Regions from separate parts of the Achromobacter animicus genome, predicted to be linked through region 2. Evidence: predicted binding sites of a transcription regulator. Region 2 holds the regulator's gene; the other holds the start of a gene.

Region 1 (6,117 bases), 2.1 Mb from region 2:
TCCAGCCGTCATCCCAGCCTTCGCCTTGCAGGATGGTTTCCACGGTCAGGTGCATCGTGCCCGAACGCGAGGGCGACGTGATGCCCACGTGGCCGAACCACTTGGGCGACAGCAGATCCTTCCACTCGACAGGCGCGGGAATCTTGTGCGCCGCGATGTACCGGGTGTTGTAGATAATGCCGTAGCCCGCCAGCGCCTGGCCCAGATACATGCCGCCCGGATCATTGATGGGATAGCTGCCGATCTTGTCCGGCACATCCTTGTTCGCGATGTCGGCCGACTTGGCCAGCAGCTTGTCGCGTCCCAACACCTCGAACGCATCGGGCGCGCTGGCCCAGAAGACCTCGGGGCGCTGACCCGCTGGCGTCTCCCGCACGAAGGCGATCCCCGACACCGTGTTCTTGTTCAGGATTTCCAGCGTGATGCCGGGATTGGCTTTCTCGAAAGCGGTCTTGTAGGCCTGGGTCAGGTCCTTGGGGAACGACGTGATCACCGTGACGGTGCCGGCCAGGGCCGGCGCCGCGCAAACGGCCAGCAGCGCCCCGGCAAGGGCTGTGCGCATTGCGTGCATGGTTTGTCTCCGTGGTTTTAGATTTGTCTGGAGACAGTACTGGCACGCCCGATGAGCGTCCAATCAGAAATTTTGATGCGCGCCATCAGCGACGGCGCCACATCGCTTGCGCCGAATCAGGCCTGGGCCGACACGCCGGCCTGTTTGGCAGCCTGCGCCTGTTTTGCCAGGAGTTGGGAAATCTGGCCTTGGATCTGCACAGCCTGGGCATTGAGCGCCATGATCTGCTGCGCCTTCATTTCGGCCGACATGCCGCTCGCCTTCACTTTGGCGATCTGATCCATGATGCGCTTGAGCTGCTTTTGCAACTCCTTGATCTGGCGGGTGTATTCGTCGTCGTTGTCGGTTTCTTCGGTGGCCTGCGCGTTGCCGACCTTGGTGGCGCCCGGATTGTTGACGCGGATCTTGCCTTCCGCGGTCACCGACACCGCATCCTGCCCCGAAGCGTTCTTCGCTTCCTTGTTGGCCTGGATCTTCTCGGCCCAAAGATCTGCAAGGCTGCTGATCCGGGAGGTGCCGCTGATGCTATTGATCGCCATGACTATTCCTTTGCCTGGGATTTCGGGGTTTCCACTAATACGGCAATCGGCCGGCAAAACTTAAACGTTGCCCCCGCTTGATGGCCCCCTTTACACTGGCGCCCGCTCGCAGTTTGAAACCCTCTCGTACCACCCCGGGGAATCCATGTCCAACTCCTACTTTCCGCGCTGGCGCCTGGCGGACGACGCCGAGCCCGGCGTCATCATCGCGCCCGACGAACGGCTGTCCTGGCCCAAGAACGTCGCCATGGGCGCACAGCACGTCGTCGCGATGTTCGGCTCGACCGTCCTGGCGCCGTTGCTCATGGGGTTCGATCCCAACGTCGCCATCCTGATGTCGGGCATCGGCACGCTGATCTTCTTTCTGTTCGTGGGCGGCCGGGTGCCCAGCTACCTGGGTTCCAGCTTCGCGTTCATCGGCGGCGTCATCGCGGTGACCGGCTATGCCGGCGGCGGGGCCAACGCCAACATCGGCGTCGCGCTGGGCGCCATCATTGCCTGCGGTCTGGCTTACACGCTGATCGGCGTCATCGTCTGGATCGTCAATGCCCGGGCAGGCGGCGGCGCCGACTGGATCGATACCCTCATGCCGCCCGTCGTCACAGGCGCGGTGGTGGCCGTGATCGGCCTGAATCTCGCGCCCATCGCCGCCAAGGGCGCGATGGGGGCGTCGGGCTTCGATAGCGCCATGGCCATCGTCACGATCGTCTGCGTGGGCGGCATCGCCGTCTACACGCGCGGCATGGTGCAGCGCCTGCTGATCCTGGTCGGCCTGATCCTCGCGTGCGTGGTGTACGCCGTGCTGGCCAACGGTCTGGGCCTGGGCAAGCCCATCGACTTCACCGCCGTGTCGGCCGCCGCCTGGTTCGGCCTGCCGCACTTCGCGGCGCCCGTCTTCAAGGCCGAGGCCATGGGCCTCATCGTGCCGGTCGCCATCATCCTGGTGGCCGAAAACCTGGGGCACGTGAAGGCCGTCAGCGCCATGACGGGCCGCGACCTGGACCGCTACCTCGGCCGGGCCTTCGTCGGCGACGGCGTGGCCACCATGGTGTCGGGCGCCGTCGGCGGCACGGGCGTCACGACCTACGCCGAAAACATCGGCGTGATGGCGGTCACCCGCATCTATTCCACGCTCGTGTTCGTGATCGCTGCCCTGATCGCGATCGTCCTGGGCTTCTCGCCCAAGTTCGGCGCGCTCATCCAGACGATCCCGGGACCTGTGCTGGGCGGCATGTCGGTGGTTGTCTTCGGCCTGATCGCCATTGCCGGCGCCCGTATCTGGGTCGTCAACCAGGTCGATTTCACCGACAACCGCAACCTCATCGTGGCTGCGGTCACGCTGGTGCTGGGCGCGGGCGACTTCACCATCAAGCTGGGCAACTTCACGCTGGGCGGCATCGGTACCGCCACGTTCGGCGCGATCATCCTGTACGCGCTCTTGCGGCGCACGAAGTAACGGCGACATGCGGGACGCCGAGGCGTCCCGCATCGTGGCGCAAAGCCTATCGTCCAGTAGTATCTTGGCTCGGGAGGCTCCCGGAAAACCCTCGGTTCGCGCGGGAGTCCATCGGGCCCGGCAAGGCCGCAAAGCCTTTTCGGTGCGAAATCGCCGGTTTTAGCGGGTTACAGCGCCGAAATGCGCCGAAAAGGCCGTTTTCCTCCGGCGGCTTGCAATTCCCGCCGAGATTGACCACAATATGACTTTGATTGCCCCGGTTCCGACCCGAGCCGGGGTTTTGTTTTGGTCGCCCGCGCCGCTCGCCAGATTTTTCCAAGCATCAAATGGCAAACAAAAGGCAAGCGCGCCGGTCCTGCGGCCTTCACCGAGAACGCTCCTTCGGGGCGTTTTTCTACTTTTTGTTTGGGAAACGACATGTCTGCCATTCCTTTGACCGTGCGCGGGGCCGAGCGCTTGCAAGAAGAGCTCCAACGGCTGAAAACCGTCGAACGTCCTGCCGTGATCAACGCAATCGCCGAGGCGCGCGCACAGGGTGATCTGTCGGAAAACGCCGAGTACGATGCCGCTCGCGAGCGCCAAGGTTTCATCGAGGGCCGGATTGCCGAGCTTGAAGGCACGCTTTCCAATGCCCACCTCATCGACCCGACCTCGCTCGAGGCCGAAGGCCGCGCCGTGTTTGGCGCTACCGTCGACATCGAAGACCTGGATTCGGGCGATCGCGTTACGTATCAGATCGTCGGCGACGTTGAAGCCGATATCAAGTCCAACCTGATTTCCGTGTCCAGCCCCGTGGCTCGCGCGCTGATCGGCAAGAGTGAAGGCGATGTGGTCGAGGTCGTTGCCCCGGCTGGCGTTCGCGAATACGAAGTCCTGGGCGTGCGTTACATCTGACGCTAGCGCCACAAGCAGTAAAAATGTCAAACCACCCTGGCCCGGACGCTACGTTCGTCTGAATTCCGCGGTACATTGCGGATCGCTATGGTGGACCGGGCGCGTAAAGCGCCCGTTTTTGTGCCTGGACTTACCTTTTTGCGGTCTTGCGGCTGGTGCCGCTGCGGGCTCCGGCGCGCAGGCTCAGCGCGCTGCCGGCGCGGCGCGGAATGCCGTGGCCGCCAGCTGTGGCGCGCTTGTTGGAAGGCCGCATGGGCTTGCCGTTCTTGTTGAGTTCGTCCTGGGGGATGTAACGCTTCTTGGCGGGTGCGGGCTCTTCGGATTCGCTGCGGCGCGGGCGCTTGGCAAGGGTCCTGCCTTCGGCGGCCAGCTTCTTGGGCGTGTAAGGTTCCGAGTCGCGGCGTTTGGCAGGCGCTTCGGGTTCCTGGGCGGCCAGCGCGGCGGGCTTGATGTTGCCGGGCAGCGGGCGGAACAGGATCAGGGTCTTGCCCAAGTGATGCACGGGCGCGCAGGATAGCGTCTCGCAGATCGTGGCGAGCATGGCGTCCCGGGCTTCACGGTCGTCGCCGCCCGCGCGAACCTTGATGAGGCCATGCGAAGTCAGCGCCCGATCGATTTCCTTCAGCACGGCGTCGGTCAAACCGTTGTCGCCAATCAGGACGACGGGGCGCAGAGGGTGAGCGGCGGACCGCAGGTCGCTGCGCTCACGAGAGGTAAGTTCTAATATAGGCATGCGTGGAATTGTACGGTAATGGCCAAGAATAAATTCTCTAAAGACTGGATTCACCAGCACATCAACGATCCCTATGTGAAGCTGGCGCAACAGAAGGGCTATCGCGCCCGCGCCGCTTTCAAGCTGATCGAGATCCTCGACACCGAAAAGCTGATGCGCCGGGGCGACCTGGTCATCGATCTGGGCTCCGCGCCGGGCAGCTGGTCACAGGTGGCGCGCGAGCGGCTCGCCGGGCCGGGCGGCGTCGTGGACGGGCGCATCATCGCGCTGGACATCCTGCCCATGGAGCCCGTGGCGGGCGTGGAATTCATCCAGGGCGACTTCCGCGAAGACGAAGTCTTGAAACAATTGGAAGACATGGTCGGATCGCGTGCGGTGGACCTTGTTATTTCAGACATGGCCCCCAACTTGTCCGGGGTGGGTATTGCCGACTCCGCGCGCATCCAGCATGTTTGCGAATTGGCGATGGAATTTTCCTGCGCCCACCTCAAGCCCAACGGGGCGCTGATCGTCAAGGCTTTCCACGGCACGGGCTTCTCGCAGATCGTGGAATCCTTCAAAAAGCGCTTCCGCCGGGTGGTCGAACGCAAACCGAAGGCCTCTCGGGACAAGTCCTCAGAAACCTTTCTGGTGGCGCGCGATCTGAAGTAACCCTTCCGTAATCATCCGGGGCAAACCGTCCCGGCCAAGAAAACCCCCGTCCCGCCGAGACAACGACCAGAAAACTCAAGAATCAAATGTAATTAAATGGGCCCCACGGCTGCCAGGACGCAACTCCGTCCTACAGGTTAGAATGGGCTATTGACATACTTGTGACTGTGCCATACGCGGGTGCGCAGTCGCCGGTCGGAATCGAAAGCAGGAGATCGACCTTGAACAATTCATTTTCCAAAGTCGCTGTCTGGATGGTGATAGCCCTGGTGCTGTTCACCGTCTTCAAACAGTTCGACGGACGCGCTCAGACCCAGGACGGTGTGACTTACACGCAGTTCATGGACGACGCCAAGGCGGGACGTATCCGCAAGGTCGACGTTCAAGGCGACGTGCTCTACGTCACCCCGGACGCGGGCCGCGCCTATACGCTGACTTCCCCCGGCGATCTCTGGATGGTCTCCGATCTGCTGAAGTACGGCGTGCAGGTTTCGGGCAAGCCGCGCGAAGAGCAGTCGCTCCTGATGAGCATCTTCGTCTCGTGGTTCCCGATGCTGCTTCTGATCGGCGTATGGGTGTTCTTCATGCGACAGATGCAAGGCGGTGGCAAGGGCGGCGCATTCAGCTTCGGCAAATCGCGCGCCCGGATGCTCGACGAGAACACCAACCAGATCACCTTCGCTGACGTCGCCGGTTGCGACGAAGCCAAAGAAGACGTGCAGGAACTGGTCGACTTCCTGCGTGACCCCAGCAAGTTCCAGAAGCTGGGCGGCCGTATCCCGCGCGGCGTGCTGATGGTGGGTTCGCCCGGTACCGGCAAGACGCTGCTGGCCAAGGCCATCGCCGGCGAAGCCAAGGTCCCGTTCTTCAGCATTTCCGGTTCGGACTTCGTTGAAATGTTCGTCGGTGTGGGCGCGGCCCGTGTCCGCGACATGTTCGAAAACGCCAAGAAGCACGCTCCCTGCATCATCTTCATCGACGAAATCGATGCGGTCGGCCGCCAGCGCGGCGCCGGCCTGGGCGGCGGCAACGACGAGCGCGAACAGACCCTGAACCAGATGCTGGTTGAAATGGACGGCTTCGAATCCGGCCAGGGCGTCATCGTGATCGCCGCAACCAACCGTCCCGACGTGCTGGATCCGGCGCTGCTGCGTCCGGGCCGTTTCGATCGCCAGGTCGTGGTGCCGCTGCCCGATATCCGTGGCCGCGAGCAGATCCTGAAGGTTCACATGCGCAAGGTTCCGCTGTCGCCCAACGTCGACGCGACCATCCT
Region 2 (6,117 bases):
CAACACGTTCCAGCCTGCGCCGGTCAGCGTCGCCTGCACGATCATCCGCATGGTCGTGGAATCATCCGCCACGAGTATCGTTGCCGTCATTGTTGTCGAACCCCTTCAGCGGGCGGGGTGTTCTCCGCCTCGCTCTGCTTGGTTGCCGTTGCGGCCTGGCTGGCGGCTTGCACCGCCTGCACGGCCGTCCCCACCTCGCGCGCATCCTTGGCGCTCAAATCCGCGGCTGCGGCGTTCTCGCTTTCGATGCGCTTCTGGGTGCTTTGGTTGAGCACCACCAGGCTGATGCGTCTATTAACGGCTGCATACGGATCATCTTTAACCAGACTCATGCTGGAAGACAGACCCTGGATGCGCATGACCTTGCTTTCGTTCATGCCGCCCGCCACCAATTCCTGGCGCGAAGCGTTTGCGCGGTCGGCCGACAGCTCCCAGTTGCTATAGGCGCGTTCGCCGCGGGCATACTGCGACGCGTCGGTATGACCCGAGATGCTGACCTTGTTGGGCAGTTCGTTCAGCACCGGTCCCAGCTCGCGCAGGATGTCGCGCATGTACGGCTGCACTTCGGCGCGGCCGGTCGCGAACATCGGGCGGTTCTGGTTGTCGATGATCTGGATGCGCAGGCCTTCGGTCGTCAGATCGATCAGGAGCTGCGGCCGGAAGGATTTCAGGACCGGGCTCGTCTCGATGACGTTTTCGAGGCGCTTCTTGAGGTTTTCGAGGCGATGCTGCTCGCGGCGCTCGGCGTCGCCCATCGGCTGGGACTCGACCCGGTTGCCCTGGCCGCGGCGCACGTCGCCCTCGCTGCGCAGCGGGTCCTGCCCGCCGCCAGGCACGGCGCTCGTTTCCGCCGAACTGCTGGGCCCGCCCGTGATGGCGACGCGCAGCGGCATGCGGAAATACTCCGCGATGCCCTTCAGTTCTTCCTTCGGCACGATGCTGACCAGCCACATCACCAGGAAGAACGCCATCATTGCCGTGATGAAGTCGGCGTACGCGATCTTCCAGCTGCCCCCGTGGTGCCCGCCGCCCTTGACCTTCTTGCGGCGGATCACCACACGGTGATTATTTACCGTGCTCATGGCCCGCTCCGTCAGGCCTTGCCGGTCGACTTGGTCTGGCGGACGTGCTCTTCCAGCTCACCGAAGGTGGGCCGGACCGCCGAGAACAGCACCTTGCGGCCGAATTCCACCGCGAGCTGGGGCGGGTAACCGTTCATGCTGGCCAGCAGCGTCGTCTTGATGCATTCGAGCACCTTCATGGCTTCATCGGTGCGGCGCTCCACGCGGGAGGCCAGCGGACCCACAAAGCCGTACGCCAGCAAAATACCCAGGAACGTGCCGACCATCGCCTTGGAGATCAGGTCACCCAGGATGGCGGGCGGCTGATCCACGGCGGCCAGCGCCTTGATCACACCCAGCACCGCGGCCACGATACCGAAAGCAGGCAGGCCGTCGGCCATCTGCTGCAGCGCATGTGCCGGCACTTCGCGCTCGTGGCGGTAGGTTTCGATTTCCTCGTCCATGAGCGTTTCGATTTCGAACGAGCTCATGTTGCCGCTGATCATGATGCGCAGGTAGTCCGTAATGAACTCCATGAGCTTCTCGTCTTTGGCGATCCGGGGATACTCGCTGAAGATCGGGCTGGAGCCCGGATCCTCGATATGCGATTCGATGGCCATCAGGCCTTCACGGCGCGCCTTGTTCAGCAGCACATACAGGAGCGCCATCAGCTCCATATACACGTCCTTGCCGTAGCGCGAGCTCTTGAGCGCGTCGGGAAGCGCCTTCTTGACCAGCATCAGCGACTTCTTGCTGTTGCCCGCCAGAAACGCCCCGAATGCCGCGCCGAAGATCAGCGTCAGCTCGAAGGGCTGGTAAAGCGCGCCCATGTGTCCGCCCAGCGCCATGAAGCTGCCGACGACCGACACGATCACCACAAGAAAACCGATAACAATCAACACAACGGGCCCCTGCCAACGAAGTCTATAACTTGCGTCAATGATCCCCTGTCCCCCCTGCCCCAAAAAGGCGGGTTAGGGGGTGTTTTCCAGGGCTTTTGATGTATTTGGACGCCCGATCAGGTCGGAGCGGCGGTCGCAATGGGGGCTGAACGGCTGCCGGCGCGTGCTTTGGCCGCCGCGCGGGTCTTGCCGGCGCGAGGTGGCGGACGGCAGATGGCGCACACGAAATCGGACTGCGGATCGTGGGCGTGGGCGATGAAATGGCCGCCGCATTGCCGGCACGCAGAGAGCTGCAACATGCCGCTGTCGAAGAATCGCACCAGCATCCACGCCCGGGTGAAGCTCAGGACGGGCTCGGCATCCGCGGTTTCCTGCCCCGCGTTTTCGAGATACAGGCGATACGCATCGATGGTGGCGCGTATGCCCTTGCTGGTGGTGCGCGTATTCAGGAACGAATACACGTTATAGAAGAGAGAGGAATGAATATTCGGCAGCCAGGTCATGAACCAGTCAACCGAAAAAGGCAGCATGCCCTTGGGTGGCGAGCAGCCGCGGATTTCGCGATACAGGCGGGCGAGGCGATCATGGCTGAGGCTTGTTTCAGCCTCAAGCACCTGAAGGCGCGCGCCCAGCGTAATCATGGAGCTAGCAAGCAGAATGTCGTCCGCTTCCTGGGAAACGCTCTTGGAGGCCATTACAGGTGTATCCGAGTGGAATTCGCGAGGCCGTCAGGCCAGTTCTTCGACAGGCTGCTTGGCGAGCAGGATGGTTGCATGCGCTTGTTGCAGCGCACCACCCAGAACGTCGTGAGTCAGCGCGGACAGCAGGCTGTAATCATCAAAACGGAAACGGCACAGCAGCGAGCTGGAGCTGGCCAGTTTCACCAATTGCGCCGGCGAAAGGCGCATGAGAATGTCAGCGACTTCGTTGCTGAAACCCAGACGGAACATCGATGCGGCGAAATCGTCCCTCAACATACGCTGAGCCAGTAACAGATATGACAGATTCACTTCGCGAATGTCTGCCAGCAAAGAATTTTCGACTTGTTGCACGCCGTACTCCCTATCCCTATCCCACCCGAGGGGCTTGATTACTCATAGCGCAGGCAACGATTGTTACCTGACTGCTTGCTACATCCTGTTTTTATGCGAAATGTATCATTTGTTCGCAAATTAAGTAAAATTTACCACAGGTGATGTCATTTTCTATGACTTATATGACAAATCTTTGTTGATGTTGCGCAACGTGCCTTTCTAGACACACCTTGACATACAAGTTCGTGACAAATTTTCGCCAATTTGCCAAATAAGCATTCAAAACGTTGCGTACTTCCTGAAATGAACGGCGCCCCATTGCCGACAATGCCAACTTAGCGACTCTTAAGATTCGCCCGCCTTACCGTAGCCGCGCTTGTCGACAATGTCGCAAATTGGCAACACGACCGCGCTTCACGATGGACTCCGCCAGAATTCCCGCAATGCCCCACGCAGATGACAGCCTGGTCGAATACGCGCCGCTAGTTCGGAAGCTGGCTTTGCAATTGCTCGCCCGGCTTCCCGCCAGCGTCGAACTCGACGACTTGATACAAGCCGGCATGATCGGCCTGCTCGACGCCGTCCGCCGCTATCAGGAAACCGCAGACGCGCAATTCGAGACCTACGCCACGACGCGTATCCGTGGCGCGATGCTCGACGAGCTTCGCGGCCAGGACTGGCTGCCGCGCAGCGTGCGCACGAAGGCCCGCAAGATCGAACAGGCGATCCAGTTTCTGGAACAGCGTTTGATGCGCGCGCCGACTGAGGCGGAGATCGCAGCCCAGCTTGAGCTGCCGCTGGATGAATACCAGACGCTGCTGCACGACGCGCAAGGCGTGCAGATTGTTCATTACGAAGATTTCACTACCGAACCCGATTCGGCGTCGGGGCAGGCGGATTGGTCTGCGACGTTGAATCACGGGGCGCCGAGCGGGAATCCGCTGGATTCGCTCTTGGCCGGGGATTTCCGGCAGGCGTTGGTGCATGCGATTGACGCCCTGCCCGATCGGGAGAAGCTGCTGCTGTCGTTGTGTTACGAGCAGGGGCTGAATCTGAAGGAAATCGGCGCAATCATGAATGTGACCGAGGCGCGGGTTTGCCAGCTGCGGTCGCAGGCGACGGCGCGGATCCGGGCTCGGTTGAAGGATCAGGCTTGGCAGGAGTTGCCCCAGGAGGGGCAGATCGCGCAGATTATTTGACGACGCTGTACTGGGACCGGCCGGTTTGCACTTTGCGAAATTGAGGCCGGCATACCCGAATGCAGATTGAATGCGGCACGAGTGCTTGAAGTCTGCTGCGAGCTCGTCCAATCTTCGCGGTTCGCAACAGCCCATCCCAGCGCACAAATTGTCGACGTCGCGTTGTCGACTCAGCCGATCAATTCGGCTCAGCGCGCGTCCGCGCCCGCTGACGCAAGAGATTTCGACTCGCACGCGATGAATCTGACCGTTATCACTTCAGAGTTCGATGCGTTCGACAACATCATTGCAATCTGCATTGCTGCACTCTGCGCAAGCGCTGCGCGACCACTATCTGCGTCACAAGTACCCGGTAGCCGTCAATAAGCCCTACTACTTCTTGCAGTTTGCAGACGCGCGCCAGTCTCCTGGCCTATCAGACGAATGCCAACTCGCGAGTGCCGCTCCTTTCCACATACAGTTCGCTAGTGGTGCTGGGCCTGACCGAGCTGGCGAGCACGAACCGAGTCGGCCCCCAGAGACGTCTGGATTTTCCACCACTTGAACGGCGTCGCATTGCGCGTCTGCCGATCTGCCCCCCGCCCCTCCGCCGGCCGCTCCAAAGGCAATCCGCAGTGAAACCTGCCGCCCATCGGCCAATTTCACGATTGTCGAAAAAAAAACCTAAAGATTGATTTTCGACTGCCGTAATCCTGGCAACGGAGAAATTCGAAGACACAAGTCAAAGAATTCTTCCCGTTACAAAGATGGGCGGCCCCGCTGCCCGGTTTGAAGAAGCCTTTCTCTCTTGGGAGCCTAAACATGGCTGCAGTCATCAATACCAACTACTTGTCGCTCGTTGCTCAGAACAACCTGAACAAGTCGCAATCCTCCCTGGGCACCGCCATCGAGCGTCTGTCGTCGGGCCTGCGCATCAACAGCGCCAAGGACGACGCCGCCGGTATGGCCATTGCCAACCGCTTCACCGCGAACGTCAAGGGCCTGACCCAAGCCGCTCGTAACGCCAACGACGGCATCTCGCTGGCTCAAACGACCGAAGGCGCCGCCTCGGAAGTCAACACCCACCTGCAACGCGTTCGCGAACTGTCGGTGCAAGCTTCGAACGGCAGCTACTCGCAAGAACAGCTGAACTCGATGCAAGACGAAATCAACCAACGTCTGTCGGACATCGACCGCATCTCGCAACAAACCGACTTCAACGGCGTTAAGGTTCTGTCGGATTCGGCCAAGCCCCTGACGCTGCAAGTCGGCGCCAACGACGGCGAAACGATCACCCTGAACCTGACCGAAATCAGCGTCAAGACCCTGGGTCTGGACGGCTTCAACGTCAACGGCTCGGGCGTGACCCAGAACCGTTCGGCCACCGTGTCGGATCTGCAAGCTGCTGGCGGCGTGACCACCGGCGCCAACGAGTGGACCGTGACCACGACGCACGCTGCGATCAAGGCTGACGACATCTTCGGTCGCCTGGAAAACGGCAACACCGTCCGTGTCAGCGTCGCCGCCGGCAACGACAACACGTACACCTACGACGCCGCGAACAACAACTTCACGTTCACGAACAACAGCGCTTCGAACTCGACCGCCATCAATAACCTGGCCGCTTCGATCAAGCCGGGCACGGGCACCACCACTGGCACGTACAACAACGGCACGTCCGGCTCGACCGAGTTCACCGTTGACGCCAACGGCGACATCACCATCGACGGCCAAGCTGCTTTCGTTGACGCTTCCGGCAACCTGACCACCAACAACGCCAGCGGCACCGCTGCGAAGCTGGATCTGGTCATGCGTACGGCTGCCAGCTCGCCTGTTGGCACCGCCTCTGTCGACATCGGCGGCAAGGTCTACAAGAACAGCACGGCAGGTCAGCTGTCGTTCACCGACACCATCAGCAAGGACGCTCTGCTGGCTGCATTCA

The links. Region 2 encodes FliA, which starts transcription of late flagellar genes. Its sites were predicted from a motif close to CTAAAGTTTNNNNNNNNNNNGCCGNTA; they were not measured.
Region 1: a site for FliA is predicted at 1,148-1,174, ahead of AB3147_RS21195 (FlxA-like family protein). Genes of this name have one in related genera too.

What each region holds. Positions count from the first base shown of each region.
Region 1 is NZ_JAYGJK010000001.1:4,626,481-4,632,597, reverse strand. Features, by position in the region: gene AB3147_RS21200 (ABC transporter substrate-binding protein) at 1-571, opposite strand, end outside; gene AB3147_RS21195 (FlxA-like family protein) at 688-1,110, opposite strand; gene AB3147_RS21190 (solute carrier family 23 protein) at 1,256-2,566, shown strand; gene AB3147_RS21185 (hypothetical protein) at 2,734-2,985, opposite strand; gene greA (transcription elongation factor GreA) at 2,984-3,460, shown strand; gene AB3147_RS21175 (YhbY family RNA-binding protein) at 3,591-4,193, opposite strand; gene AB3147_RS21170 (RlmE family RNA methyltransferase) at 4,212-4,844, shown strand; gene ftsH (ATP-dependent zinc metalloprotease FtsH) at 5,066-6,117, shown strand, end outside.
Region 2 is NZ_JAYGJK010000001.1:2,503,407-2,509,523, reverse strand. Features, by position in the region: gene AB3147_RS11270 (response regulator) at 1-90, opposite strand, end outside; gene motB (flagellar motor protein MotB) at 87-1,082, opposite strand; gene motA (flagellar motor stator protein MotA) at 1,094-1,963, opposite strand; gene flhC (flagellar transcriptional regulator FlhC) at 2,080-2,658, opposite strand; gene flhD (flagellar transcriptional regulator FlhD) at 2,692-3,015, opposite strand; gene AB3147_RS11245 (RNA polymerase sigma factor FliA) at 3,441-4,196, shown strand; gene AB3147_RS11240 (flagellin N-terminal helical domain-containing protein) at 4,998-6,117, shown strand, end outside.